DNA from 4 places in the Microbacterium sp. A84 genome. Region 1 is predicted to be linked to each of the others. Evidence: predicted binding sites of a transcription regulator. Region 1 holds the regulator's gene; each other region holds the start of a gene.

Evidence for each region. The regulator LexA, encoded in region 1, represses DNA repair genes until DNA is damaged. The targets are predictions, from matches to a motif close to TCGAACANNTGTTCGA.
Region 2: ACSU04_RS08695 (DUF222 domain-containing protein) is a predicted target of LexA. The motif match lies at 3,102-3,117, and genes of this name have one in related genera.
Region 3: recA (recombinase RecA) is a predicted target of LexA. The motif match lies at 4,026-4,041, and genes of this name have one in related genera.
Region 4: ACSU04_RS13090 (DUF222 domain-containing protein) is a predicted target of LexA. The motif match lies at 3,940-3,955, and genes of this name have one in related genera.

What each region holds. Positions count from the first base shown of each region.
Region 1 covers NZ_JBPXMS010000004.1:31,904-39,017, forward strand. The annotation lists gene ACSU04_RS14920 (AAA family ATPase) at 1-700, shown strand, start outside; gene hisH (imidazole glycerol phosphate synthase subunit HisH) at 739-1,374, opposite strand; gene hisB (imidazoleglycerol-phosphate dehydratase HisB) at 1,371-1,976, opposite strand; gene ACSU04_RS14935 (histidinol-phosphate transaminase) at 1,973-3,067, opposite strand; gene ACSU04_RS14940 (LysM peptidoglycan-binding domain-containing protein) at 3,113-3,490, opposite strand; gene lexA (transcriptional repressor LexA) at 3,763-4,458, shown strand; gene metE (5-methyltetrahydropteroyltriglutamate--homocysteine S-methyltransferase) at 4,538-6,853, opposite strand; gene ACSU04_RS14955 (methylenetetrahydrofolate reductase) at 6,878-7,114, opposite strand, start outside.
Region 2 covers NZ_JBPXMS010000001.1:1,804,936-1,812,049, reverse strand. The annotation lists gene ACSU04_RS08710 (hypothetical protein) at 1-183, shown strand, start outside; gene ACSU04_RS08705 (hypothetical protein) at 183-863, shown strand; gene ACSU04_RS08700 (hypothetical protein) at 893-1,720, shown strand; gene ACSU04_RS08695 (DUF222 domain-containing protein) at 1,730-3,070, opposite strand; gene ACSU04_RS08690 (hypothetical protein) at 3,293-3,994, shown strand; gene ACSU04_RS08685 (hypothetical protein) at 3,998-4,636, shown strand; gene ACSU04_RS08680 (hypothetical protein) at 4,729-5,430, shown strand; gene ACSU04_RS08675 (hypothetical protein) at 5,430-6,083, shown strand; gene ACSU04_RS08670 (hypothetical protein) at 6,080-6,547, shown strand; gene ACSU04_RS08665 (hypothetical protein) at 6,692-7,114, shown strand, end outside.
Region 3 covers NZ_JBPXMS010000001.1:692,450-699,563, forward strand. The annotation lists gene miaA (tRNA (adenosine(37)-N6)-dimethylallyltransferase MiaA) at 1-562, opposite strand, end outside; gene miaB (tRNA (N6-isopentenyl adenosine(37)-C2)-methylthiotransferase MiaB) at 555-2,105, opposite strand; gene ACSU04_RS03575 (regulatory protein RecX) at 2,161-2,775, opposite strand; gene recA (recombinase RecA) at 2,775-3,830, opposite strand; gene ACSU04_RS03585 (DUF3046 domain-containing protein) at 4,092-4,316, opposite strand; gene ACSU04_RS03590 (helix-turn-helix domain-containing protein) at 4,326-4,634, opposite strand; gene ACSU04_RS03595 (CinA family protein) at 4,791-5,273, opposite strand; gene pgsA (CDP-diacylglycerol--glycerol-3-phosphate 3-phosphatidyltransferase) at 5,266-5,844, opposite strand; gene ACSU04_RS03605 (DNA translocase FtsK) at 5,844-7,114, opposite strand, start outside.
Region 4 covers NZ_JBPXMS010000003.1:92,532-99,645, forward strand. The annotation lists gene ACSU04_RS13070 (sensor histidine kinase) at 1-512, opposite strand, end outside; gene ACSU04_RS13075 (ABC transporter permease) at 566-1,411, opposite strand; gene ACSU04_RS13080 (ABC transporter ATP-binding protein) at 1,408-2,334, opposite strand; gene ACSU04_RS13085 (DUF2252 domain-containing protein) at 2,493-3,845, shown strand; gene ACSU04_RS13090 (DUF222 domain-containing protein) at 3,987-5,255, shown strand; gene mgtE (magnesium transporter) at 5,646-7,028, shown strand; gene ACSU04_RS13100 (Pr6Pr family membrane protein) at 7,079-7,114, shown strand, end outside.

The DNA of each region.
Region 1 (7,114 bases):
CCTCCTCTCCGCGGTGTTCGCACGCTACGGCGGCGCAGGCGTTCTCGCCTGGGACAACAACCAGACGCGCGGAACGCTCGGCTGGCGAACCGAGGCCGGCGCGCATGACCGCACACTGCTGGAGATGCTGCCCGAAGCGGAGCGACTGCTCGGCACCGGAGCGCAGTCGGCAGATCTGGCGCACTTCGTGCACCACCAGCCCCGCGAGAAGTATGACGTTCTGCGCTCCAAGCCGATCCGGCTTGCGCACGAGAACCGTCTGAGCCCCGAAGACGTGGATGCCATCCACGCGGTGGCCGCGAAGTTCTACCGGTTGATCATCATCGACTCGGGCAACGACGAGTCCGATCCCATGTGGCTCAGAATGATCGATCGCGCAGATCAGATCGTCGTTGCAACGACGACGCGCGACGATCACGCCGAAGCAGGAGCGTTGCTGCTTGAGGCGCTCGAAGACCGCGATGAGCGCTCGGCAAAGCTCGCCGAGCAGTCGGTAGTCGTGGTCTCACAGGCCGACCCGAAGGCGACAGCGGCCGACGTGAGTCATATCGTCGGCGGGTACCAATCGCTCGCGCGCGAGGTCGTCACGATTCCCTTCGACCACGAAATGGTCGATGGCCACCTTCACTATGGCGCGCTGGCCAACAACACTCAGCGGGCCTGGCTTTCGGCTGCTGCGTCGGTCGCCCGAGGGTTTTGAGCCCCCAGCGGTTTTGAGCCCCACCGGTGGCGGGCGGGTTAGAGACTCTCGACCCAGTTCCTCAGCAGGCGGATGCCGGCATCGCCGGACTTCTCCGGATGGAACTGCGTGGCAGACAACGGACCGTTCTCGACCGCTGCAAGGAACGGATTCCCGTATGTCGTCCAGGTCAGCTTGGGCTGCGGGAACGGCGGAATAACGTCGAGCTCCCAGCGCTGCGCCGCGAACGAGTGCACGAAGTAGAAACGCTCATCTTCGATGCCGTCGAAGAGCACGCTGCCCTCGTCAGGTGTGACCGTGTTCCAGCCCATGTGCGGCAGAACCGGCGCATCAAGCTCGGTCACTGTTCCCGGCCATTCTCCGAGGCCCTCGACGTTGTGTCCGCGCTCGACTCCGTGCGAGAACAGCACCTGCATGCCAACGCACACGCCGAGCACCGGGCGTCCGCCCGACAACCGCCGGTCGATGATCTCATCGCCGCCCTTGGTGATCAGTGCCTCGCGCACTGCGGCGAACGCACCAACGCCGGGCACGAACAGCCCATCCGCTTCGAGTGCTTCTTTTCGATCGCCGGTGAGCTTCGCGTCGGCCCCCGCTGCGATCAGCGCCTTGACCGCCGAGTGGACGTTGCCCGACTCGTAGTCGTAAACCGCGACGGTGGGGGTGCGCGTCACAGCGCTCCCTTGGTGGACGGTATGCCGACGACCAGCGGGTCGAGCGCTTTGGCCTGACGGAACGCTCGTGCGAACGCCTTGAACTCCGCCTCGGCGATGTGGTGCGGGTCGCGGCCGCCCAACACGCGCACGTGCACCGTGAGCGCGGCGTTGAACGTGATCGCCTCGAATACGTGGCGAACGAGCGAACCGGTGAAATGCCCACCGATGAGGTGGTGCTCGAACCCGGCAGGTTCGCCGGTGTGTACGAGGTACGGCCGACCGCTGATGTCGACGACGGCCTGCGCGAGCGCTTCGTCGAGAGGGACCAGTGCGTCGCCGTAGCGCGATATGCCGGCCTTGTCGCCGAGCGCCTCGCCGATGGCCTGACCGAGAACGATCGAGATGTCTTCGACAGTGTGGTGGGCATCGATGTTTGTGTCGCCAGAGGCACGCACGGTCAGATCGGTGAGCGAGTGCTTCGCGAACGCCGTGAGCATGTGGTCGAAGAACGGCACGGAGGTGTCGATGTGGCTCTGACCAGTGCCGTCGAGATTCACCTCGAGTTCAACAGTCGACTCAGATGTGCTGCGGGTGCGGGTCGCGGTACGAGAAGCGCTCATGAGGCTGATTCTATCGAGGCCAGCGCATCGAGGAACGCCGTGGTCTCGGACTCGGTACCGGCCGTGACACGCAGGTGGTTCGGGATGCCGACATCGCGCACCAGAACGCCGCGATCGTAGAGGGCCTGGAAAGTCGCCTTCGGATCAGCCACTCCCCCGAACAGCACGAAGTTCGACCACGATTCGTGCGGCTGATATCCGAGCGCTTCGAGCGTCGCGGTGATGCGATCGCGTTGCTCAACGATGTCGTCGACCATCGCCAGCATTGTGGACGAATTGCGCAGAGCCGCAACAGCCGCAGCCTGGGTGAGCGCGCTCAGGTGGTACGGAAGGCGCACAAGCCGAAGGGCATCGATGAATGCGGGGTCTGCTGCGAGGTAGCCGACCCGAGCGCCCGCGAACGCGAACGCCTTGCTCATCGTGCGCGATACCGCGAGACGTGGGCGTCCCTCGAGAAGAGTCAGGGCGGAGACTGCCCCGCGTGGGGCGAATTCCCAATAGGCCTCATCGACGACCACGACGCCGCGGGTCGCTTCGTAGACCGCCTCGACAACATCGATGCCGAGTGGTGTACCCGTCGGATTGTTCGGCCTGCACAGCATGACGACGTCCGGGTCGGCATCCCTGATCTGTGCTGCGGCGTCGACAGCGGTGAGTGTGTAGTCGGACTGCCGAGTACCCGCCGCCCAGCGGGCGCCGGTGCCCTGCGCAAGCAGCGGATACATCGAGTAGGTGGGCGCGAATCCGAAGGCGGTGCGCCCTGGACCTGCGAAGGCCTGCAGGACGTGCTGCAGCACCTCGTTCGAGCCGTTACCCGCCCAGATCTGCGAGGCGTCGAGGCCGTGCCCGAGATAACCGGCAAAGCCCTCACGGAGGGCGGTGAACTCACGGTCTGGGTAGCGATTCACCTCACGCAGCGCGACGGCGACGTCATCGAGGATGTCGCTCGCCACCTCGTCGGGAAGAGGATGAGAGTTCTCATTCACGTTCAGCGCGACAGGAAGCGGAACCTGCGGTGCACCATAGGGGGTAAGCCCACGAAGATCATCACGGAGGGGGAGGTCAGCAAGCGAAGCAGTCACCCTCCCCATGTTAACGGTGAGATCAGTTGTTCTACCTCTCCGTTGCTGTATTGCTCAGTTGCTGTACTGCGCGGGGATGGCCAGCTGCTGGCCGACCTGCAGGGATCCGGTACGGAGGAGATTAAGCCGCTCGATCTCACCAATCACAGCGCGCGGATCGGTCGACGGCGCAAGGGACTCCGCGATCGACCACAGTGTGTCACCGGGCAGAATCGTGATCGTCTCGAATGTCGCGGTCTCCGCCGAATCGCCTGATGCGATGGCCGAGCCGCCGCCGATCGCCGCGATCCCGATGCCCGCAGCGAGTGGGAGTGCCGCAAGAGCGACCAACACGCGACGCCCCCGGGTAGTCATTCGAAGCCGGGTGGTGCCAGTTGAAACGGTGGTGCCTGTTGAAACGGTCGTACCTGCTGTGATGCTGATGGTGCTCATGGGATTCTCCTCTGCCTCTTTGGCGTAGCGTTCGCATTCACCACTCGGCCGGGAGCAGTGAATGCGAAGCTACGTACCGAATGTATCTTCGAATTCGAACATCTGTCAAGACTTATTCGAAAGCGAACCGCTGTTTTCTCCGACACGCTCGAACAGATCTTCCTAATCGGCGTGTTTCTCGGATACGATTTCGATAGACACACCACATCACGGACCTCAGACATTCGAAGAGCAGCCCCGGGATCGCGTACAAAGGAGCACCCATGACCGACATGAGCGACATCAGCGATAACTCCGCCTCCGAACCCGAGGCTCCGCGCACTCGCCGGCGCAAGAGCCTCAGCCCGAAGCAGATGGCGATCCTCGAGGTCATTCAGACCTCCATCGCCACGCACGGATACCCGCCGAGCATGCGCGAGATCGGCGATGCGGTGAACCTCAAGTCGCTGTCGAGCGTGACCCATCAGCTGGGCCAGCTTGAGCTCAGCGGCTATCTGCGCCGTGACCCAGGCAAGACTCGGGCGATGGAAGTGCTGATCGATCTGCCGGGCTCCAGTGGTGAGAACCCTGCTGATTCCAGCACTCCGGTGGGCGACGCGGCAATGGTGCCGTTGGTCGGACAGATCGCCGCTGGCGTGCCGATCACAGCGGATCAGCAGGTCGAAGAGATTTTCCCTCTCCCCCGTCAGCTCGTTGGCAAGGGCGATCTGTTCATGCTCAAGGTCACCGGCGAATCGATGATCGACGCCGCGATCTGCGACGGTGACTGGGTGGTCATCCGCACGCAGAACACGGCAGAGAACGGTGAGATCGTTGCGGCAATGCTGGACGGCGAAGCCACAGTGAAGACGTTCCGCCAGCGCGACGGTCACACGTGGCTGCTGCCCCGCAACTCCTCCTTCGAGCCCATCCTCGGCGATGACGCCACGGTGCTCGGCAAAGTCGTCGCTGTGCTCCGCGCGATCTGATCTGAGACAGCACAAATAATCTGAGACAGCACAAAGGAGGCGCTCCCCGTCGGGGAGCGCCTCCTTTTTTCTCGAACTATTACGCCGTGACTGAGATGTCTTCTCGCACGCGACGGGTCGCCTCGACGATGTTGCGCAGCGACTCGGTCGTCTCGTCGTAGCCGCGAGTCTTCAGGCCACAGTCCGGGTTGATCCAGAGCTGACGCGTCGGGAGCTCATCCACTGCGCGACGCAGCAGCGACTCGATCTCGTCGACCGTGGGAACGCGCGGAGAGTGAATGTCGTAGACGCCGGGTCCGATGCCGTGATCGAAGCCGACCTCGGCGATATCCGTGACGACACCCATGCGGCTGCGAGCGGCCTCGATCGAGGTCACGTCAGCATCCAGCGCACGGATCGCGTCGATGACGACACCGAACTCCGAGTAACACAGGTGTGTGTGCACCTGTGTGGCCGCAGCCGCTCCCCCAGTGGCCAGACGGAACGAGTTCACTGACCAGTTCAAGTACGCGGCCTGATCGGACTTCTTCAGCGGCAGCAGCTCACGCAGTGCCGGCTCGTCGACCTGGATGATGGCGATTCCGGCGGCCTCGAGATCGGTGATCTCGTCACGCAGTGCGAGGGCGACCTGGTTCGCGGTCTCTCCCAGCGGCTGGTCATCGCGCACGAACGACCACGCGAGGATCGTCACGGGACCGGTGAGCATGCCCTTCATGTGCTTGGCAGTCTTCGACTGTGCGTAGACCGACCATCCGACCGTGATGGGAGCCGGACGCGAGACGTCGCCCCACAGAATCGATGGGCGCGTGGCACGCGAACCATAGGACTGCACCCAACCGTTCTCCGTCACAGAGAATCCGGAGAGGTTCTCCGCGAAGTACTGCACCATGTCGTTGCGCTCTGGTTCACCGTGCACGAGCACGTCCAGCCCGAGGTCTTCCTGCAGTTCGACGACGGTGTCCACCTCGCGGCGAAGGAATGTGTCGTAGTCGTCCTGCGACAGCTCACCGCGGATGTACTGCGCACGAGCACGACGGATGTCACCGGTCTGCGGGAACGAACCGATCGTGGTGAGCGGCAGTGCCGGCAGGCCGAGGGCTTCCGCCTGGGCGGCCTCGCGCTCAGCATAGGAAACACGCGAGAAGTCGCCATCGGCAAGTTCACGCGAACGCACAGCACCGTCACGCACGCCCGGTGCGTTGCTGCGGTCGGCAAGAGCTGCGGATGCCGCATCCAGCTCTGCCTGAATCGCCTGACGGCCGGAGCCGAGGCCACGAGCCAGGGCGACGACCTGTTCGACCTTCTGGTCGGCGAATGCGAGCCAGCTGGCCAGTCGTTCGTCGAGCTTCGACTCGTCGGTCACGTCATGCGGGACGTGCAGCAGTGAGGTGGAGGTGGATGCCGCGACCTGAGCCGCGCCGAGCGCGCCCAGCGCCTCGAGCTTGTCGAACGCGCCAGCGAGGTCGCCGCGCCAGATGTTGTGACCGTCGATCACTCCACCGACGAGCACCTTGTCGGCCAGTCCCTCGACCGCTGCCGGGACGCTACCGCGCACCAGGTCGATCGCGATGGCCTCGATGGGAGCCGCAGCAAGTACGGCAAGGCTCGCGTCCAGAGCAGCGTAAGGAGCCGCAACGAGGATCGACGGGCGCGAAGCTGCGCCACCGATGACGGCCAGCGCGCGAGCTGCGGCATCCGCCAACTGCTCGGCGGAGGCGGGGAGCGATTCGCTGACGAGCGCGGGCTCATCCAGCTGGACCCACTCGGCTCCGGCTGCGCGGAGGCGGGCGAGCAACTCGACATAGACCGGCACGAGGTCATCCAGACGCGACAGCGGGTCAAAGCCCTCCGGCGCCGCGTCCGATGCCTTCGCCAGTGCCAACAGCGTGACGGGACCGACGATGACGGGGCGGGTGACGAAACCCGCGGCGACTGCCTCCTCGACCTGGCGCACGACACGGTCGCTGGAGAGCGAGAACGTCGTCTCCGGACCGATCTCGGGAACGAGGTAGTGGTAGTTCGAGTCGAACCACTTGGTCATCTCGAGCGCGGCACGCTCACCCTCGCCGCGCGCGATGGTGAAGTACGCCGGCAAGCCGATCGAGCCGTCCGTCTCGCGGAGGTTGTCGAAGCGGGTGGGGATGGCGCCTACCGTGACTGCCGCATCGTGCACCTGGTCGTAGTACGAGAATGACTCCGGGATCGCCGAGTCGGTGCGGCCGAGGCCGAGGGATGCAAGGCGCTCACGGCTCGCCGCGCGCAGGTCAGCGGCGGTCTGCTCGAGGGCTACGAGGTCGGAGCGGCCGGCCCAGAAGGCCTCGACAGCCTTCTTGAGCTCGCGACGGCGGCCGATGCGCGGGTAGCCGAGGATGGTCCCCTGGGGGAATGCGGTCATGATGTGTTCCTTTCGGGGATGGATCTAGTGATGCAGGGCAGGAAGGACGCCTGCCTCTGCGAGAACGGTCAGAACGGTTTCGTGTTGGTTGAACGCGTACAGGTGCACTCCGGGTGCTCCGCCGGCCACGACCTCGCGGGTCAGGCGCGCTGCCCACTCGGTGCCGATCTCGCGACGCCCCTCAGGCGTCGGCTCGACCTCGAGAGCGATCGAGAGCTCGCTGGGCAGGTCCTCGCCGGTGAGTTCGAGCACGCGCCTCAG
Region 2 (7,114 bases), on a different contig from region 1:
CGCAACTTCGCTCCTTCGGAGCTCAGTAACCTTGATATCCCCCGCGGCAATGAAGGTGGAGCCAACCCGCAGTGGATCCCTGGAGGATACCTTCCGACAGGCGATCCGGAAGCAGTGATCAGCATTCCAAAGAGTGAACCAGGCCATTGGCCGGGCACGACCCAAGATTTGACGCTGCATTGATGGCCATCCACGCTGAGCCGTCAGATGCTCTGACGCCTTTCGGCCCTGTGTCGCTCCGTTTCGGCGCAGTCATCACGTTCAGTGGAGAGCAGCTCGTGGTCACCGCCGACCGGATCGTCGATGCCATCGAGTCCACGTTGGTGGGTGCCTCGTCGGCGGGTGATGGTCGCGATCAGTGGCTGCTGTCCGACGTTCCCGCCCTGTCGCGGGATGTCGCCTGGATCATCCCACTCTCATGGGAGCCGCCGTCATCCGACGGAGATCCGATGCGGGACCGCGCGACCCAGCTGTGGAGCGAGATTCGAGGGGCGTGCGAGCACCGACACGGCCTCCAGATCGGCATCGACCTCTCGCCCGATCGTGAGTTTGGGGGTTCCTACGCCGCAGAGCTCGCGCGGACCGGTGCGCGACGCGCAGACTGGTGGGCCTTCGGCGATCGGGCGGTAGTACTTGTGGTTTACGGTCCCCCTCTTCCCGGGCTTAAGACACTGATGGCGCTGCACGTCGTGCCCCGGAACTGGGTCTGGGATGATTCAACGCGTGACAAGGCGACTGCGATGAACCTCCGAACCGGCGACCTGAGCTGGTCATGGGCGGATGTCGTCAGGCTTGGAAGCCAGAAGGCGCAGGGGCTGGCAGATAACCTGACAGAGGCAGACGAAGAGGGGCAGGACTCATGACAGGTGCATTTGGGAACGTGGACGTGAAGATGGTTCCACGCATCTACGGTGCGAGTGAACTTGGAGTTCTGTCCATCACTGCTCCGGGGGACGCTCATCCGCGGGTGGAGTATGTCGGCGGCGAGCTCTTCGTTGGGCTGGACGCAGTCGGCAGCGGTGCCGCGATCACGCAGGGCCAGGCGGAGGGGTGGTCCCGCCCGTTCACGGACGCGGTGACCTCGGCGGCTTCGACCGCACAGGTACCCGAGCCTGTCGAGGGCGTGATCGTCGTTGATGATGAGGTGCTGGCGGCATCCGTGCTCGTCGACTCGGCGCGGCTGGCGGTGGTTTCACTCGCGGGTGCTCCGGTGGTGTTCGCGCTGTCACGGGACCGGCTGGTGATCGTTGGTGCGGATGATGAAGCCGGCATCGCACGCGTCTTGGACTTGGCTGAGGAACTGTATGACGCGGGCGGATCGCTCGTCAGCGCACACCCGATCGTTCTGGCTGACGGGGCGTGGGCTCCGTTCCCCTGGCGCGAGCGCTTCCCCTCGCTGGAGATGCGGTTTGAGCGGGTGCTGCGCCTGTTCAGCGTGCGTGCATACGAGGCTCAGACCGTAGCGCTGCAGCGTCCGGATGTTCACCTCGCCGATCCCAAGATCCAGGTACTCGATACCGGCGTCACGACCACGTTCGCGACCTGGCCGAAGGGCACTGCGACTCTGCTGCCGGTGGTTGACAATGTGGTCCTTGCGGATCCGTCTGGTTCGATCAGCGTGGCGACGATGAACGAGTTCCTCGATGCGGCAGGCGATGCCGTCACCCGCACCGGGCTGTCGCCGTTGCGCTACTTTGTGCCAGGAGCACCGCCGCGCTGACCGGGGAAGTCAGGCGGCGATGCCGAAGCGTGCGCGCCCGCCGAGACGCGGTGTGCGTGCGGGGTCGACGTAGGCGGGTGGGATGAACCAGACCCGTGCGGTGATGCCCGAACCGTCGATCCGGATTTCCCAGCCGTTGTCGTGGATGCGGTGGTGGCAGGTTTCGCACAGGAGGATCCCGTTGGAGAGGTCCGTCCGTCCGTGATCGCGTTTCCACCATCGCAGGTGGTGGGCTTTGGTCATCTCCGGCGGGAGGTTGCACATGGCGCATCCATCGTCGCGTTCGACGAGGGCGAGGCGTTGTGCCCGGGTGAAAAGTCGTTTCTTGCGGCCCCAGTCGAGGATTTCGCTGTCACCACCAAGGACACAGGGGATCACCTCGGCGCCTGCGGCCATCCGCCGAGCGGCGCCTGCACTGACGGGCTGGTCGATGCCATCGATCGTTGCTGTCCCGGTCCCGCCTACGAGGTCTTTGTAGTCGATGCGAACGATGACTGTCGCCCCGGCAACCGGGGTGCGTTCCTTGCAGCCGAGCACGTGAGAGCAGAACAGGGCGAGCGCATCGGCCTGCAACATGGCGACGGTGCGGTGGTCAGCATCCGGAGCATCCGGATCGGGGGCGTTTTTGCGTGCCGCGAACGCAGCGGACACATAACCGCGGAGCGCGGCGACGATCGGCGCACCGGTCTCGACGTCGAAGTCCCCGTCGAAGTGCAACCGCCCGCCACGCTCGTGGAACGTCAGCGAGCGCCTGCCACGCTGCTCATCCTCACGCGGTTCCACACCGTCTGGATCTAGCCAGGCTTCCACGCGGACTACGAGTCGGCGCACCTCATCGAGTGCGAGCCCGGGTGCGGTGTCGACCAGCATCCGTTCGCCCTCGGCGATCCGCTCCAGCCCGGCCGCGATCCGGCACCGCTCTAGTACTGCGATGATCAACGCCGCCGCCTGGGCGCTGAGCGTACCCGCCGTCATCGCCTCGCGGACGAGCGGGTACTTCGCTGGCAGGCGCGAACCCAGCAGGTCGGTGCGGATCGCGGTTGCCTCGCCCACCTTGATCAGACGCGACGCGTCCCCCGTCGACACACCAGTCGCCGCCGCGATCAGCTTCGCAGCCGAACGAAATCCCTGCTGCTTCGCCAGCGAGTCGGCGCCGAGCTCCGGCCGTGACTCACTCGCGATCCCCGCCGCCACATCGACATGCACAGCATCCAACCGACGCTGCAACAGACCGACCGCGTTTGTGGCCGCAATGAGCTGTTCCCTCGAAAGGCCATTTGCATCGCTGGCGTCCGCCCACACTTCATCAAGGCGAGTGAGCGCCTCGTGCAGAACGGTCAGCTGTGACATACCTTCAGCATACCGCAAGATCGATGCTTTGTCGAAGATTTGTTCTAAGCAAGGCAAGTAAGCTCACGACATAATGGGGTCTTACTGGAACGTGAGAAAGTATCACATTCGAATATTGAAACGAATGTAAGGGGGGATGAGTGAATGCGGTGGGCTGATCTCCCCATCGCGCACATCCCGTGACGCTCGGTAGCGTCATAGCCGGAGGTGGTTGCCGTGGGAATGATGTTGCCGAATGAGCTCATCTGGGTGATGGACAAGATGGGGCTCGAGTGGCCTGACATCGACGAGGATGAGGTGTGGACGGCCGCTGGCCTCGTGCGCGCATATCGCGATGACATGGAGACGCTGGTGCAGGCGGCCGATCGGCGCATCAACGGCGACCTCGCTGTCGCAATGGTCGGACAGACCGGCACCGCGCATGTGACCGGGTGGAATCGGAACCGATCCGAGAATGTCCAGCAGCTGCTTGATATTCTCGGGCCCGCAGCCACCGGCATCGACCTCGCCGCGGATATCGTGCTCGCGTTGAAGATCAAGGTGATCATCGACGTCACGATCACTCTCGCTCAGTTGATCCCGTTGCTGGCAGCCGGTCCGTTCGGGCTGGGTGGCGCCGCTGTGCTGATCCTGGCACGCAAGAAGCTTTTCTCGATGGCGATGGAGGCGACTCTCGAGCAGGTCATCAACCAGGTGCTGCCGCTGGCGATCGAACCCCTCGCGGAGCAGGTGCCGGTGCTGGCGATGGCGATGCTGGACGCTCCCGTCGTGGAGGGCGCAATTGGTGATGTGGACGAGTTCTACGCGGATCTCGTCGCTCTCGACCAGGCAGCCGAGGACATGGATGCGCACGCCGTCGATGTCGAGGATCTGACGGATCGACTGCTTGCAGACCTCGCTAACCTACAGATCTCAGGGGAGTGAACGATGTCGTCGATGAAGAAGCTGATGCGGGACCTCGTGGATGCCGTGGATGGCGCAGGGCGCGAGTTCAAACAGGGTTTCGCGGGTGCGTTCCGCAAGCGCGGTGGAAAACATCGAGCGGATGCCGACCTCATCCGCGGCGTGGACCGGAGCAAGCGGGACTATGAGCCACGGCACCGGGGAGACGGCAAGAGCCCCGCATCGCACGCGAAAGATTACGACATCCGCGAGGATGTCCGGCTTGGTGTCGAATCCATTGGGAACACACCGCGACACCGTGACCCGGACTACAACTCCTCTCGCGACCTCGGTCTGTCGCTGGGCAAGGACGTTCGCGCGCTCCCAGGCGACGTCATCGACGAGATCAAGGACGTTCCGAAGACCGTGCCGAAGCAACTCGTCGAAGAGCTGTACGAGGATGCGATCGGGCAGGACAACCCCGATGAATACGGTGTGGGCCCGGGTGACATGAGGTTCCTTGCGCCCGCCAGTGAGGCAGGTGATCTGAGTGCCCTGAGCGCCGCCGAGCTCGAGGTCCGTTTCGGTTTGGAGCCGGGTTCGCTCCGCGGCGCGACGGTCAAGTTCGAGACGATCCCCGGCTCACGGTTCGTCAGCGTCAAGATCGATGCTCCTGACGACTGAAACGGATTGCTGGGACGTCACGTGGGAAGTGCTACCCATGGTCAGCGCCGGGCCGGAAACGTACAGTCGAGCCTGGAGGTGCTGACGTGGGAATGATGTTGCCGAATGAGCTTGTCTGGGTGTTGGAGAAGCTGGGTTTTGAGTGGCCGGATATTGATGAGGATGAGGTGCGTCAGGGCGCGGTTTTGGTGCGCACCTTTGGCTCGGATTTGGAGACGGTGATTCAGTCTGTGGATCGCAAGGTCAATGGTGATCTTGGTGGTGCGATGAAGGGTCAGACGGGTCCCGCGACGATGAGCGCGTGGAATGCGAATCGTTCGCAGAATCTGCAGAAGCTGATCGACATTATGCCGCCTGCGGCGACGGCGATGGATATCGGTGCGGATGCGATTTTCGCGTTGAAGATGAAGGTCATTGTTGATGTGACGACGACGTTGGTCACGTTGGTGGCGATGTTGACGAATCCGATTACCGCGTTGGGTGCGGGTCCGATGTTGTTGATCAAGAAGAAGCTTCTGAATGCGGCGGTGGATATCGCGGTGGAGCAGTTGTTGAATCAGCTTTTGCCGATGGCGATTGAGCCGATGGCGGAGCAGTTGCCTGCGGTGCTTGACGCAATTTTGGATGCGCCGATGGTGGAGGGGTCTGTGGGGGATTCGGATGAGTTTTATGCGGATCTGCAGGCGTTGGAGGATGCGCAGTCGGAGATGAAGGTGCATGGTGCGGATATTCAGACGTTGACGTCGACGTTCTTTGCGGAATTCTCCGCACTTGATTTCGGAGGGGACGCCTGATGAGTGCGGCAGCGAAGTCGGCTTTCCGGGAGCTGCGGCAGGCGGTTCTCAACGGGTTCGGTCATGCGAAGGACAAGCTGCCTCAGCTTGCGGACAACATGAATGACCACCTCGACACCGTCATCAAGCGGGTGCGCGACAAGGACAACTACGACGGCAAACCGGACACCCCAAACAGCACCAATCCGCACCGCCCCGGCGACGGAAATAACGGCGGTGGAAACAACGGCAATGGAAACCCCGGCGGCGGGAACAACGTCGATGGAAACAACGGCGGCGGAAACCCCGGCAGCGGACGCAACGACGGCCGCGACGAACGCGGTCGCTTCGTAGGGGACGGCAACAGACCCTGGGTCGACCGTGAAAAAATCGGGCTGGACAACGTCGCCGACGACCTGGGGGTCGATATCATCCGCGACCAGGTGGCGTCGAGACACCCCAGCACGGGCGAACAGGTTCGTTTCTTCGATGGCCTGTTCGAGAACCCCGACGGGACGTACACCGGTGTCGAGATCAAGAGTGGTTCGGCTGGTCGCAGCCCGGCACAGAATCTGTTTGACGGAGCCGTTAGTGTAGAGACGCCCGCTATCGCGCATCTGCCGAATGTCGGGCAGATCGACATCATCAAAGTCATTCTGAGGAACGTGCCATGACCCGAGATACCCATGTGGTGGAGTCCAACGGATTCAGTCGGGGTCCGCTCGTAGACATCATCCGACCGTACCCAGATCAGCTCCGTTTCGCACTGAACCGGATGAACGGCACTTCTTTATGGGCCTACAGCCTGTGGCGTGCCCCTGAGGATGCGAATCTGCTCGAGGACATCCCTCTCTCCGACGAGTATCTGCAGAGCGCCGGCACGGCAGAGGCGATGACGATTGAGATGCGCGCCTTTGACGCCGACGGCGTTGCCCATCAGTACACCGTCGGCAAGGCCGGCGACGAACCGGCGGCGGCACCGACCGAAGTGATCAGGTGGGACGAGGGCCGTCACAGCACGACCGTGTACCCGAACGAAGTGTTCACCGCTGACGAGGCCGCGGACGTCTTCTACGCGTACTTCCTGACTAACACGGTTGCCGAGCCGTATATTCTCCGCGAACTCGACCTGTCCTGACATGACCTCGCCACCGCCCGGCGCGGCCGACTGACAGCGCCCCGATCCCGCGGAGCGGTCTCCCACGTGGCAGGATGTTTCCGAGGGGGGCATTACGTGACTGATCTGAATCCTGCTTCGGAGCCTGACGAGGTCGCCAAGGTGATGGATGCGAAGCATGTCGCGCCACTTCGCCTCGAGTTCGCCGGCGAATGGCACGACCTGCCCATCGAGAAACCGTTCATCATCGGCCGCGAGGGTGACCTCGAGATCGACGACAATCCATATCTGCACCGACACTTCCTGGAGTTGCAGCACCGTGACGGCCTATGGTGGCTGGCCAACATCGGTGTGCGTATCGCGGCCACGATCTCCAGTGCCGGCGGGGCGGTTCAATCGTGGCTGTCACCGGGGGCGCGGATGCCGCTCGTCTTCGAGCGCAGCGTGATCGTGTTCACCGCTGGCCCCGTCACCTATGAGCTGAGCCTGCACACCGAGCAGGCCCCTTACGAGGTGTCGCGACAGGTCGAGGCGTCGATGAGCGGCGAAGAGACGGTCATGCCCGCCAGTTTCACACCGTTGCAGAAA
Region 3 (7,114 bases), on a different contig from region 1:
CCGGCAGAGCCGCACCATGTGTCTGGGCGCCCTGTTCAATGACTTCCAACGCCCGCATCACTCGACGACTGTTCTTCGGGTCGATACGCGCCGCCGTCGCGGGATCCGCCTCCTGCAGACGTGCGAAAAGCACACCGTTGCCGTGCTCCGAGAGTTCGCGTTCAAGTCGCTCGCGTACCGCAGGATCGCGCGGGGGGAACTGGAAATCGAAGATGACACTCGATACGTACAGCCCGGAACCGCCGACCAGAATCGCGTCGCCACCTCGCCGCTGGATGTCGGAGATCGCGGTCCGGGCCAGTGGCTGGTACCAGGCGACCGCGGCTTCCTCGTCCACCTCGCGCACGTCGAACATATGGTGTGGGATGCCACGGCGCTCAGCGACCGGAAGCTTGGCGGTGCCGATGTCCATGCCGCGGTACAGCTGCATGGCATCAGCGTTGACGATCTCAGCGGGATTGCCGCGCTCACGCAGTGTCTCAGCGAGGTTCAGCGCGAGATCGCTCTTTCCCGTGCCCGTCGCCCCGACGATCGCCCAGAGGCGCGGCTCGGGGCTAGACACCGACGCGCAGCGTGGGAAGACCCAGCGACACCGCACGCGGCGCGCCCGGCTCGCCCGCAGGTGTCGGAATGCCGCAGGACTCCGCCAGCGAGCGATCCCAGGCGTCACCGCCACGCGTGCGCCTGATGCGCAGCGGCGCACCGGTCGGGTCATCGGCGAGCAGGTGGAATGGGGCGCCGTGTGTGATCTTCACGGTGACGACGTCACCGGGTCGAGGAAGATCCGACCCAGGCGTGACCTCGAAATGCACCAGACGGTTATCTTCGGCCCGACCGGTCAGACGGTGCGTCTCAGCATCCTTCTTCCCTTCACCGTTGGCGACCAGCACCTCGACTTCGCGACCTACCTGGTTCTCGTTCTCTTCGAGCGCGATACGAGCTTGCAAGGCGAGCAAACGGTTGTACCGCTCCTGCACCACTGCCTTCGGGATCTGATCCTCCATGGTGGCTGCGGGAGTGCCCTCGCGTATGGAGTACTGGAACGTGAAAGCGCTGGCGAAACGTGCCTGCTCGACCACTCGCATCGTGTCTTCAAAGTCTTCTTCGGTCTCGCCGGGGAAGCCCACGATGATGTCAGTGGTGATCGCCGCGTTCGGAATGCGCTCGCGCACAGTGTCGAGGATGCCGAGGAACTTCGAGCTGCGGTACGAGCGTCGCATCGCCTTCAGAATGCGATCGCTGCCGGACTGCAGCGGCATGTGCAGCTGAGGCATCACATTAGGTGTCTCTGCCATCGCATCGATCACGTCATCGGTGAAGGCGGCCGGATGTGGGCTCGTGAAGCGAATGCGCTCCAGACCGTCGATCTGGCCGGCTGCGCGCAACAGCTTGCCGAATGCGTGGCGGTCGCCGAACTCGACGCCGTAGGAGTTGACGTTCTGGCCGAGAAGCGTGACCTCGATTGCGCCGTCTTCGACAAGCAGTCGGATCTCGTTCAGGATGTCGCCTGGGCGGCGGTCTTTCTCCTTGCCGCGCAGGCTAGGGACGATGCAGAACGTACACGTGTTGTTGCAGCCGACAGAGATCGATACCCAGCCGCTGTGGGCAGAATCACGCTTGGTGGGCAACGTTGAGGGGAACACCTCGAGAGATTCCAGGATCTCCAACTCAGCTTCACCGTTGTGGCGCGCGCGCTCAAGCAGGCTGGGCAGCGAACCCATGTTGTGCGTGCCGAACACGACGTCAACCCAGGGTGCCTTGTCGAGCACTGTGTCTTTGTCCATCTGCGCCAAACACCCACCGACCGCAATCTGCATGCCCTCCTTGCGCCGTTTCACCGACGCCAGGTGACCGAGAGTGCCGTAGAGCTTGCCGGACGCGTTGTCACGAACAGCGCAGGTGTTGATGATGACGATGTCAGCCTCAGCCCCGTCGTCTGCTCGGAGATAGCCTGCACTTTCGAGCGAGCCCGAAAGACGTTCGGAGTCGTGCACATTCATCTGGCATCCGAAGGTGCGCACTTCGTAGGTTCGCTGATGTCCGTCGGCGTCGACGGCCGCCGACGAGGCCGTGATGATCGTCGGTTCACTGCGCGGAATAGTCATGGTGACCCCATTCTACGAGCGGAATCTGCGACTATCTCCGAAGTGTTCAAGAGCATCACTCGGAATCGACGAACCGCACGCCTCTGGTCGGTGTGCCCGGGGAGGACTCGGTCAGCGCTGTCCGTGCGGCGGTCGTAGCGACAGAACCGCCGTAACCGCGGCGAGCCAGCTGCCCGACGAGCCGGCGCAACGCAGTCTCGAAGTCCAATCGAGACATCGAACGCGCCTTCGTGCGAGCGAACTCGAGCGCCCGTTGCGCATCGTCATCGGGAAGCTCTCCCAGCGCGGTGCTAATGGCCTCACGAGAGACGCCACGCTGCGCAAGAGCGCGTGAAAGCGCCACGCGCCCCTGCCCCTTCCGCTCAACGCCGGAGGTCACCAGCTGTTCAGCCAGCGCCGCATCGTTCAGATATCCCCGACGGCAGAAAGTCTCGATGACGTCGTCAACTTGCGCGGCGCTCAGCGCATATCCGCGAAGAACCTGCCGAGCTTCAGAGATCGAAAGCGAGCGCGCTCGAAGTTTTCGGACCAGAGCTTGTTCTGCCGAGCTGCGGATCTTGTCATCATCCTCGTCAACGTCAACTTCTACGTCAGCTTCAACCTCAACCTGCCCGCCGAAGAGAGGAATGATGGGGGCGAGGCGATCCTCGCCCCCATTCGAATCAGACATCAGGCCGGACGACGCTTTGCGAGCTCGTCAGCGGAGGCCGGAGCGTCCTCAACGGAAGCACCGCCAATGCCGAGCTTCTGCTTGATCTTCGTCTCGATGCTCAGCGCGATGTCAGGGTTCTTGATCAGGAAGTTACGCGCGTTTTCCTTGCCCTGCCCCAGCTGGTCGCCATCGTAGGTGTACCACGAGCCGGACTTCTTCACGATGGTGTGCTCGACTCCGAAGTCGATCAGGCTGCCTTCACGCGAGATGCCGATGCCATAGAGGATGTCGAACTCCGCCTGCTTGAACGGCGGCGCCATCTTGTTCTTGACAACTTTGACGCGCGTACGGTTTCCGACGGCGTCGGTGCCGTCCTTCAGCGTCTCGATACGGCGAATATCCAAACGGATCGAGGCGTAGAACTTCAGCGCCTTTCCACCGGCGGTCGTTTCAGGCGAGCCGAAGAAGACACCGATCTTCTCACGCAGCTGGTTGATAAAGATCATCGTGGTGTTCGTCTGGCTCAGACCACCCGTGAGCTTGCGGAGCGCTTGCGACATGAGTCGCGCCTGCAGACCCACGTGCGAGTCGCCCATTTCGCCATCAATCTCGGCACGAGGCACCAAGGCCGCGACGGAGTCGATGACGATGAGGTCAATGGCGCCGGAGCGCACCAGCATGTCGGCGATCTCGAGTGCCTGCTCAGCCGTATCGGGCTGTGACACCAGCAGAGCATCAATGTCGACGCCCAGCTTCTTCGCGTACTCAGGGTCAAGCGCGTGCTCAGCGTCGATGAAGGCAGCGATACCGCCCCCGCGCTGCGCATTGGCAATCGCGTGCAGGGTCAGAGTGGTCTTACCCGATGACTCCGGGCCGTAAATCTCAACGATGCGGCCACGCGGAAGGCCACCGATGCCGAGAGCGACATCGAGAGCGATGGATCCGGTCGGAATGATGGCGACAGGTGCGCGCTCATCGCTGCCCAGTCGCATGACCGAGCCCTTTCCGAACTGCCGGTCAATCTGGGCGAGAGCTGATTCCAGGGACTTCTCGCGGTCTGCGGGTGATGGCATGACGTGCTCCTCGTGTTCGCATGGTGCCGCCTGTAGGCTGTCGCGGCCACCCCAACTGGGGTGAACTCTCCGACAAGGCGTATGGCTTTTCGGCCTGTCTTCACCGTAGGAGGAACCTCAGACATTGCGTCGGAGATCCCAGGAACGGTGGAAAACAACACCTCGAAACCACTTGTGCAGAACACTACGCGTACTTCGAACAGATATTCGACGACACGCCCATTATTCTGAGTGCCGGGTGCGCGCAGAGGACCTGAGCTCTCAGCGCTTTCGCGACTCCAGTCGGCCGACGCCGTAACGCCGTTCCGCCGGCACATCCGCCTCGACGCAGAGCGCAAGCCAAATGTCGCGGGGCGGCAGACCTGCATCCAGCGCTTCCAGCGCTGAACGATTACCCAGCGCGTCGAGAACGAGATCGGTCGTCAAAGTGGATGCGCGCGCACCGAACTCAAGTTCGACCGCACGAAGAAACTCGCTACGTCGCATCAAAGTTGATCAGTGCAGCGAGAGCTCAGGCTCGATCGATGCAACGAGGTCATCCGGGACAACATCCGGGAAGACCTGAATGCCTTCGAGCACAGACATCCGGTCGCCGACTTCGCGCATGATCAGGGAGATGGGTACGTCGAGAGCTTCAGCAACCGAAGCGAGAATCTCGCTGGATGCTTCCTTCTGTCCACGCTCAACCTCGCTGAGGTATCCGAGCGCGACCGAAGCCTTACTCGCGACCTGCCGGAGCGTACGCCCCTTCTGCAGGCGGAAGTCCCTCAGTACATCGCCGATTTCCTGTCGTACAAGAATCATCGGAACCTCCTCTCCAGTCCCCGCAACGGAGCCTCATCCAAATGGATCGCCAGTCTATCCCGACTCTCTGATGAAAACGCTATCGTTTCACGCTGTGCTTTGGTTGTGAGCACGTCTTTCATTGGCACATTAGAGACAACGGTCGCCTGCACTCGACTATTCCCGTACCTGTTGTACCAGGGCATCGATTGCCGCATCCACCGTCTGCGCGCGTATTGCCGCGCGATCACCATCGAATTGAAAGGCGTAGGCGCGTACGCCGAGCGGTGTCGCGATGCCGATGTGCACGGTTCCCACTTGCTGCCCATCGGGCGATTCTGGTCCGGCTATGCCCGTCGTCGAAATTCCGACATCTGCCGGTCGACCTTCGACTTGGACGGTGCGGCGCACACCCGTGGCCATCTGTTGCGCGACCTGCGCGTGCACGGGGCCGTGCTCGTCAAGCAGCGCAGGATCCACACCGAGCAATGAGGCCTTGAGCGGCGTGGCGTATGCCACGACTGCCCCGAGCAACGTCGCCGAGGCGCCTGGAACGGATACGACCTCGGCGGCAAGAGCACCGCCGGTGAGTGATTCGGCAATGCCGAGAGTCCAGCCGCGCTCCCGAAGAGCGCGGACCAGGGCCGCGGCATCACTCATGCGGCGTCCGCGTACCGCGCATCTGCGAGATGACATAATCGATGCCGCTGGCGATCGTCAGCACGAGTGTGGCGTACATCAGCACATCACCGACGCCGGTCCACCAGTCCATTCCGATCAGCTGATGCAGCGGCAGCAGCCACCAGCCGAGCGCGACCGCTTGAAAGACGGTCTTGAGCTTGCCCATCCACGCCGCGGCAACGATGTGACTGCTCGAGACGATGAAGCGGTGCAGGGTAATACCCCACTCACGGATGAGAATGACGACGACAATCCACCACGGCCATTCACCGAGGATCGCCAGTCCGACAAAGCCAGCACCGGTCAGCAGTTTGTCTGCGATCGGATCCCACAGCTTTCCGAAGTCACTGACGAGGTCGTACTTGCGTGCAAGATATCCATCGACCCAGTCAGTGGAGATCGCGAGAATGAACAATGCGCCAGCGATCCAGCGAACGACCAGGTCGTCACGACCGTAGCTGCCGCCGATCAGGAGGAGCACGAAGAAGACGAGCGCCAGCGGGATGCGTGCGATCGTGATCGCGTTCGGCAATTGCCGTGGAATCGCCATCAGTCGCGCCCCGTCAATCCCCAGGCGTCTTCGTCGCCATCGTCGCCGTCATCTTCGTGCACCACCGGAAGCCCTTCAAACTGCGCCTCGATCGGATCGTACGCAGGTGCCACCGGAGCGGCAGGCATCGCTGGCGCGGACTGAGCGACGGGCGGCACGTTGGACGCGGCCGGCTCACCGTCGCCGCGCAGCTGCGCCATGACAGCCGAAAGCTGTTCCGGCGCCACCAGCACATCGCGCGCCTTCGACCCTTCGGACGGGCCGACGATCTCCCGAGACTCCAGCAGGTCCATCAGACGTCCGGCCTTCGCGAAGCCGACACGCAGTTTGCGCTGCAGCATCGACGTCGAACCGAACTGGGAGGAAACGATGAGCTCGGCCGCGGCAAGAAGCACTTCAAGGTCATCACCGATGTCCTCGTCGACTTCCTTCTTCTTGGTCGGCTCGAGCGCTTCCTGCACGTCCGGGCGATAGTCGGGTCGGGCTTGCGCCGTGACGTGTTTGACGACTGCGTCGATCTCGCTTTCCTCGACCCACGCGCCCTGGAGCCGGAAAGGCTTGGAGGAGCCCATCGGTGAGAACAGGGCGTCACCCTGGCCGATCAGCTTGTCTGCTCCTGGACTGTCGAGGATCACTCGGCTGTCGGTGACACTGGTCACGGCGAACGCGAGTCGCGATGGCACGTTGGCCTTGATGAGCCCGGTGACGACATCGACGCTCGGTCGCTGCGTGGCGAGCACCAGGTGGATGCCGGAGGCACGAGCAAGCTGCGTGATGCGAACGATCGAGTCCTCCACGTCACGCGGGGCGACCATCATGAGGTCGGCGAGCTCGTCGACAACGACGAGAAGGTACGGGTACGGCTTGAGCACCCGCTCACTGCCAACGGGAAGCACGATCTCACCGGCGCGAACAGCCTTGTTGAAGTCGTCGATGTGGCGGAAGCCGAACGACGCGAGGTCGTCGTACCTCATGTCCATCTCTTTCACGACCCATTGCAGGGCTTCCGCCGCCTTCTTCGGGTTCGTGATGATGGGTGTGATCAGATGCGGCACGCCTGCGTAGCTGGTGAGCTCCACCCGCTTCGGGTCGATGAGCACCATGCGCACGTCGCTCGGACGGGCGCGCATCAGGATGCTCGTGATCATTGAGTTGACGAAGCTGGATTTACCAGAACCAGTGGAACCGGCAACCAGAAGGTGGGGCATTTTGGCGAGGTTGGCGACGACGAAGTTACCGCCGACGTCCTTGCCGACGCCGACCGTCATCG
Region 4 (7,114 bases), on a different contig from region 1:
ATATTCACGCCGAGGAGCGTCGCGATCAGGGCGATCACCACAATGATCGTCAGGCTGCTCAACCAGGCTTGCACGAGGTCCCGCGTGGCCAAGGGAAGGATCGCTCCCCAAAAAGCCGGGCCGAAACGCGCACGATTGGCGAGGATCCCGGCCCCGGCGATGCCGGCGAACGCCGTAGCCATGAAACCCAGCCATGCGGCTCGCCCGCTGCGGGTGACACCCAGTTCGATGAGAGCGATGACGAGCAGTGCAGCCTCGGCTGCACTGCCCGCGGCGAACGAGAGCAAGGTCAGCACGAGCGCTGCCGCGAAGGCGACGGCCGGCCAGCGGCGGCGAACGAGCAGCGTCGCCACACCACCCGCCAGCAGCACCAGCATGACCCAGAGAGGGCTGTCATGCGGAGCTTCGATTGAGAGACAACCCAGGCCGACGGCGATGAGGACGTACGCGCCGACAAGGATCATGTCTGCGAAGGAGACGCGATCTCCGCCTCCGATGTGCGTTTCGGGCACGACAGGGTGGGGCACCGCCGCAGCGGAACCCCACCCTGAATCTTTACGAATGATCAGGCGTCCCTTCGCTTCAACACGATCGCCCCTGCGGCGAGCGTAACCACTGCCCACACGCTAGCGATGATCCACCCGGCTTCCGTGCTGATATGTCCGGTCCACACGTCCAGGAATGGTCCGCCCTCCGGCACCACGCGGGCCATCGCGTCCCCTGCGTTTCCGAGAAGACTGACGCGCACGATCCTGGAGAACAGCCCGAAGGGCAAAACCGAAGCCATGACAGGACCGAGCAGAGTGGCGACGAAGACGATGATCGACCCCACTGTGGTGGACCGCACCAGAGCGCCGATACCCAGTCCGAAGACCGCACACAGGCCGAGGTAGACGGCGGCACCGAACATCGCCACCCCCACACCCGGCGTACCCAACGGTACCTGCAGACCGAACTCGGCATAGAACGGGAATGACACAGCCCACGCGGTGAACACCGTCACGACGGCGGTGACGGTCACGGACATGAAGACGACGACTGTTTTGGCCCACAGGACGCGTAGACGCGTCGGTGAACCCAGGAGGGTCGGCTGGATCGTGCCAGAGGAATACTCCGAACCGATGGCCATCACGCCAAGAATTCCGGCGATGATCTGGCCGAGGACGACCATCCCTCCCGTCACCTCACCCATGGTGTTCCCCACGATGAGCACGGAAGGCGGCTGAGATGACGCCAGGGTCACGCTGAGGAAGAGTGCACCCCCGACCCCCGTGGCAAAGATTCCGCCGAGTGCCAGGAGCATCGTAGGCAGACTGGTGAGTTTGATCCATTCGGATCGAAGCAGGTCCGAGAAATGCACCCGAGCGTGACGAGCGGTCGCGGACTCGGTCTGAACGTTGAGAGAGGTCATCGGCTCGTTCCATTTCCTGTGGTCGTGGACCGGTATTCGATCGCCTCGGCGGTAAGCGCGAGGTATGCGTCTTCGAGGGAGCCTTCGACGGTGACTATTTCGTGCAGCACGATGCCCGCCGCGGAGGCCGCGTCTGCCACCAACTCCGCGCTCAGCCCGGTGATCTCCGCTGCCCCGTCCGGCGTGGGAGTGACGGTGATGTCGGGGAGTGTCAGCAGCGTCGTCAAGCGGCGAATGTCGCGGGTGCGCACTCGAACCACAGACTGGGTGGAGTCGGCGACAACTTCTCGGATCGGTCCGTCGGCGAGGATCTGTCCTCGCCCCATCACGATCAGATGATCAGCGGTCTGCATCATCTCGCTCATCAGGTGCGAGGAGAGCAGAACGGTGCGCCCTTCCTCTGCGAGGCGGCGCAGGAGCGCACGGATCCAGAGGATACCCTCGGGATCCAAGCCGTTTACCGGTTCGTCGAGAATGATCGTGCCCGGGTCCCCGAGCAGTGCTGATGCGATCCCCAAGCGCTGCCGCATCCCGAGGGAGAATCCGCCGACCTTCTTGCCCGCCACGGATTCGATTCCCGCGATCTCCATCACTTCGTGCACGCGCTGAGCGGAAATACCGTGCGTCGAGGCGATCGCCAGCAGATGCTTGTAGGCGGTGCGTCGTTTGTGGGCCGCCCCTGCGTCGAGGAGGGTTCCTACCTCGCGCAGCGGTGCGGGGAGATCCTGATACCGACGGCCGGCGAACTCCACTGAGCCACTGGTCGGCTTGTCGAGGCCCACCATCATCCGCATCGTGGTGGACTTCCCCGCACCGTTAGGGCCGAGGAACCCGGTCACTTTTCCGGGTTCGATGGTGAAGGAGATTCCGTTGACGGCGGCCTTGTCGCGGTATCGCTTCGTCAGGGATTGAGCTCTGATCATGAGTAGACCTTTCGTATGTCTTCGACGCTACGGAGACATGCGAAAGGACCGCAGTGGCCAGAAGTCCTGACCTCGGCGGCGACCAGTACCCAGGTCTACACCCGGATCGGTCGCCATACGTACGCGCAGCTGCCACTTCGCCCTGCCAAGATGAGCGGATGAGCACCGAATTCTCACGCCCCGCGTCCCGCGCCGAGCTGCTGGATAAAGGCAAGGATGCCCGCCGGCGCACGCCCCGCCGTGACCTCGCGGTGCTGTCGACGACATCACGGGTCCCGTTGGCGATCCTCGCCGCACAGGACGCCGACCGGGTGCCGGAGCTCGTCCCGCTGCGCGCCGAACGGATGTCTGCCAGTCCGTTCGCGTTCTATCGCGGGACTGCAGCGCTCATGGCCGCCGATTTCGCGGATGCTCCGCACTCCGGCATCCTGGTCGCGTCCTGCGGCGACGCGCATGTGTCGAACTTCGGCTTCTATGCATCGGCGCAACGCGACCTCATGTTCGATCTGAATGATTTCGACGAGGCCGCGTGGGCACCGTGGGAGTGGGATGTGAAGCGTCTCGTCGGCAGCATCGTGGTCGGCGGGCAAGCTTCTGGGCGAGTGGATGCCGTGATCGAAGCCGCCATCCGTACAGCGGTGAAGACATACGCCCGCGGCATCCGGCGCAACTCCGCGCTCAGTCCCACCGAGCGCTACTTCACGCACTTCGACGTCGAATCAACCAAGACGCTGCTCGGCAGCGACGCGCGGCGCGCGATCCGCAAGGCAGTGAAGCATGCCCAGCGCCGCACCGGAGATCGCGCGGTGCACCGGCTCACGCAGGTGGACGGGACGGGTAGGCGCCATTTCGTGCATCAGCCGCCGACGACCGCCCCGGTTGAGGCCGAGGTCCTCGCAGCGGTCGACGATCTCGTCGATGCCTACCGTTGGTCAGCCAACAGCGACGTTGCCATGCTGTTTCACCACTACGCCGTCTCGGATGTCGCACGCCGCGTCGTTGGTGTGGGCAGCGTCGGTACCCGCTGCTATCTGGTGCTGCTGCAAGACGGTGACGATCACACGCTTCTGATGCAACCGAAGCAGGCGGGCCAGAGCGTGCTGATCGAGTATGGGCATGTGACGCAGCCGCCGGTGCTGCAGGAGCTCATCAAGACGTCCGGTGAGGGCGCCAGGGTCGTGGCGATGCAGCGAATCCTGCAGGCGCTGTCCGATCCGTTCCTCGGCCATGTGCAGAGCCCGAACGCCGATTATTACGTGCGGCAGTTCCACGACATGAAGGGCGGCGTCGAAGTCGAAGAACTCGACGACGGACCGTTCGTCACCTACGCACAGGCGTGCGCGGCGACGCTCGCGCGTGCACATGGCCAGTCGGCGACAGCCACGGCGGTTGCCGGATACATCGGCGACGGGCGCGTCGTGACCGAGGCACTGCTGGAGTGGGGTTGGGCGTACGCAGCAGTATCGCTGGCCGACTACCGAGAGTTCTTGGCGGAGCAGAACGGTGGCTGACGCCTCCTGCTAAGTTGTAGTACATAAAGACGAATGTAACCTCGCGTCGCAACCAGCGCAACCATTAGTTCCATTGAATTTGTCGGAAATTTCATAGAACAAATATTCGACAAGCCGACGATTTCGCGATAAGCTGATGACATGTCACAGCTGACCGGTCTGTACGAGGCGGTATCCCGCCTTGATGTGGCGTGGGCGGGCGTGGGGGATGCGTCGGAGCTGTCGCGGGAGCAGTTGATCGCGGTGACGAACGCGGTGGGAGTAGTGCAGCGCCGGTTGGATGCGGTGCATGTGGATGTCGCGGCGGGGATCGCGAGCGAGTCGCGGCCCGAGCTTGGGGCCGATTCGCTGGCGAAGCAGCAGGGGTTCCGCACCCCGGCGAAGCTGATCGCCGCCGCCACCGGCATCTCGACCGGAGACGCCTCCCGGCTGATCACGGTCGGGCAGGCCACCGCGATGCGCACAGATCTCCTCGGAGCAAAGCTTCCGGCGAAGTATCCGCTAGTACGTGAGTCGATGAAAGCAGGGACGCTCAGTGCCCAGGCCGCCGCGTTGATCATCGCAGTCCTTGAGCGGTGTCGCATCGCCGCCGGCGTGGAACGAATCAGTGAGGGCGAGCGACTGCTCGTCGATGCTGCACCCGGGCTCGCGCTCGATGAGGTCCGCCGACTCACCGTCCGCGCCGAAGCATGGCTGAACCCCGACGGCGTCGAACCGCGTGAAGACGATCAGCGCAGCAAACGATCCCTGACGTTCTACGAACGCGGCGGACGACTGCGCTTCAACGGAGACTTCGACGTCGAAACCGGCGCACCCATCGTCACCGCACTACACGGGTACGTGACCGCCGCGTTCGCCGCACGCAAAAATGCTCCCGACCCCGACGCACCGGACGCCGACCACCGCACCATCGCCATGCTGCACGCCGACGCGCTCGCCCTGTTCTGCTCCCACGTCCTCGGCTGCAAGGAACGCACCCCGGTCGCCGGGGCAACAGTCATCGTGCGCATCAACTACACCGACCTCGTGGGCGACACGAGCACGGGCACGGCAACGATCGATGGCATCGACCAGCCCATCAGCGCCAGTGCCGCCCGCCGGATGGCCGCGGGCGCAGGAATCATCCCTTTCGTCCTCGGCGCAGACAGCGAAATCCTCGACTGGGGTCGACACAAACGCCTCTTCACCCGAGCACAACGCCTCGCACTCGTCGAACGCGACGACGGCTGCGCCATGTGCAACCTCCCACCCGACATGACCAAAGCACACCACCTGCGATGGTGGAAACGCGACCACGGACCCACCGACCTCTCCAACGGAATCTTGCTCTGCGAAACATGCCACCACCGCATTCACGACAACGGCTGGGAAATCCGCATCGACGGCACGGGCACCACCGCACACGTCTGATTCATCCCACCCACCTACGTCGACCCCGGCCGCACACCACGACTCGGCGGACGCGCGCGCTTCGACATCGCCGCCTAAGGCGGCGCATGCGCACAGCCCATGAGCACAGCCCATGAACACAGCGGCACCCTCCCAGTCGAATGAGCTAGATTTGCCGAGGCGGCGCGGGCACTCCCGCAATGCTCCGGTCGCATGCGACCACGACGACGGAATCGAGGTGGTGCTCCCATGAGTGGTGATAGTTGCCATATGCCTCCGGACTCCGCCTTCGCACCTGGGACTCTCGTCTTCTAACGCGCATCTGCGGCTGTCCGGCTTCGACTCATCCGACCAGCCGTCGACCGCGCGCCTCTTCCGATGCGCTGTCGGCATGCTCGAAAGACGCACGCCATGAAAACGCAGCCCCCTACGCAGCCGCTCCCCACACAACCTGCCGCAACGACAGACCTCATCGACACCATCGAACAGAGCCTGTCGAGCCGAGATCTCGCCGCAGCATCCGCCGCGCTCTCACCGATATCGACCAGGCAGATGGTGCAGGTTCTCGACCGCCTGAGCCCGCATCAGTGCGCGATCGTGTACCGGCTGCTGTCGAAACAGCGGGCGGTAGAGGTCTTCGAAGACCTGTCACCCGAGTTGCAGGGTGAGCTCGTGCGCGGACTGCAGGATGCCGAGGTCGCCGCGCTCTTCGAAGAGATGGATCCGGACGACCGCGTCTGGCTGTTGGACGAGCTTCCCGCGTCGGTCGCTCCTCGCCTGCTCCGGGGGCTCTCGCCGCACGAGCGGGAACTCACGGCATCCGTGCTCGGCTATCCGCGTGACTCGATCGGCCGGCGAATGAGCCCGGAGTACGTCACCACCCACCCTGATCTCACCGCCGCCGAGACGCTGAGGCGACTGCGGGCTCGCATCGACGATGCCGAGACGATCTACACGCTTCCGGTGACCGACAGTGCACGACGGGTCGTCGGCGTCGTGAGTCTTCGCGACCTTCTCGCCGCCGACGACGACACCCTGGTCGACGCGATGATGCAGGACGCGCACACCGCGCTCGCCGACGCAGATGCCGAGACCGCCGCCCGCGATTGCACCGACCGTGGTCTCCTCGCCGTTCCGGTGGTCGACAGCGAGGGCCGGCTGGTCGGCATCCTCACCATCGACGACGCCGTGCGCATCCTCAAACGCGAGGAGAACGAGGATGCCGCGCGCCAGGGCGGTGTGGAACCGCTCGGCCGCCCGTATCTGTCGACGCCGATCCGCCGTATCGTGCGTTCACGTGTCGTGTGGCTGCTCGTGCTCGCTGTCGGTGCGACGCTCACCGTGCAGGTACTGTCGGTGTTCGAGGCGACGCTCGAGCAACTCACGGTCCTGGCGCTGTTCGTGCCGCTACTGATCGGCACCGGCGGGAACACCGGCAATCAGGCGGCAACCACCGTGACGCGTGCGCTGGCGCTCGGTGAGATACGGCCGCGAGATCTGCTGCGCGTCCTGACCCGTGAGTTGCGAGTGGGCGTGTCGCTCGGAGTGCTGCTGGGCCTGCTCGGATTCGCGATCACGGCGCTGGTGTACGACTGGCAGATCGGACTCGTGATCGGCTGCACGCTGGTCGCGGTGTGTACCGTAGCTGCGACGATCGGCGGGATCATGCCGCTGGTTGCGCGGATGATCCGCGTGGATCCGGCCGTGTTCTCGAACCCGTTCATCACGACCTTCGTGGACGCCACGGGCCTGGTGATCTACTTCGTTATCGCCAAGGCGGTCCTGGGCATCTAAGTAGAATCGCCGGATGGCGTGAATCCGCGTCGAAGGGGAGGCTGGCGACAGTGAAGGCACGAATCACGTTCGGCGTGCTTCGTCTT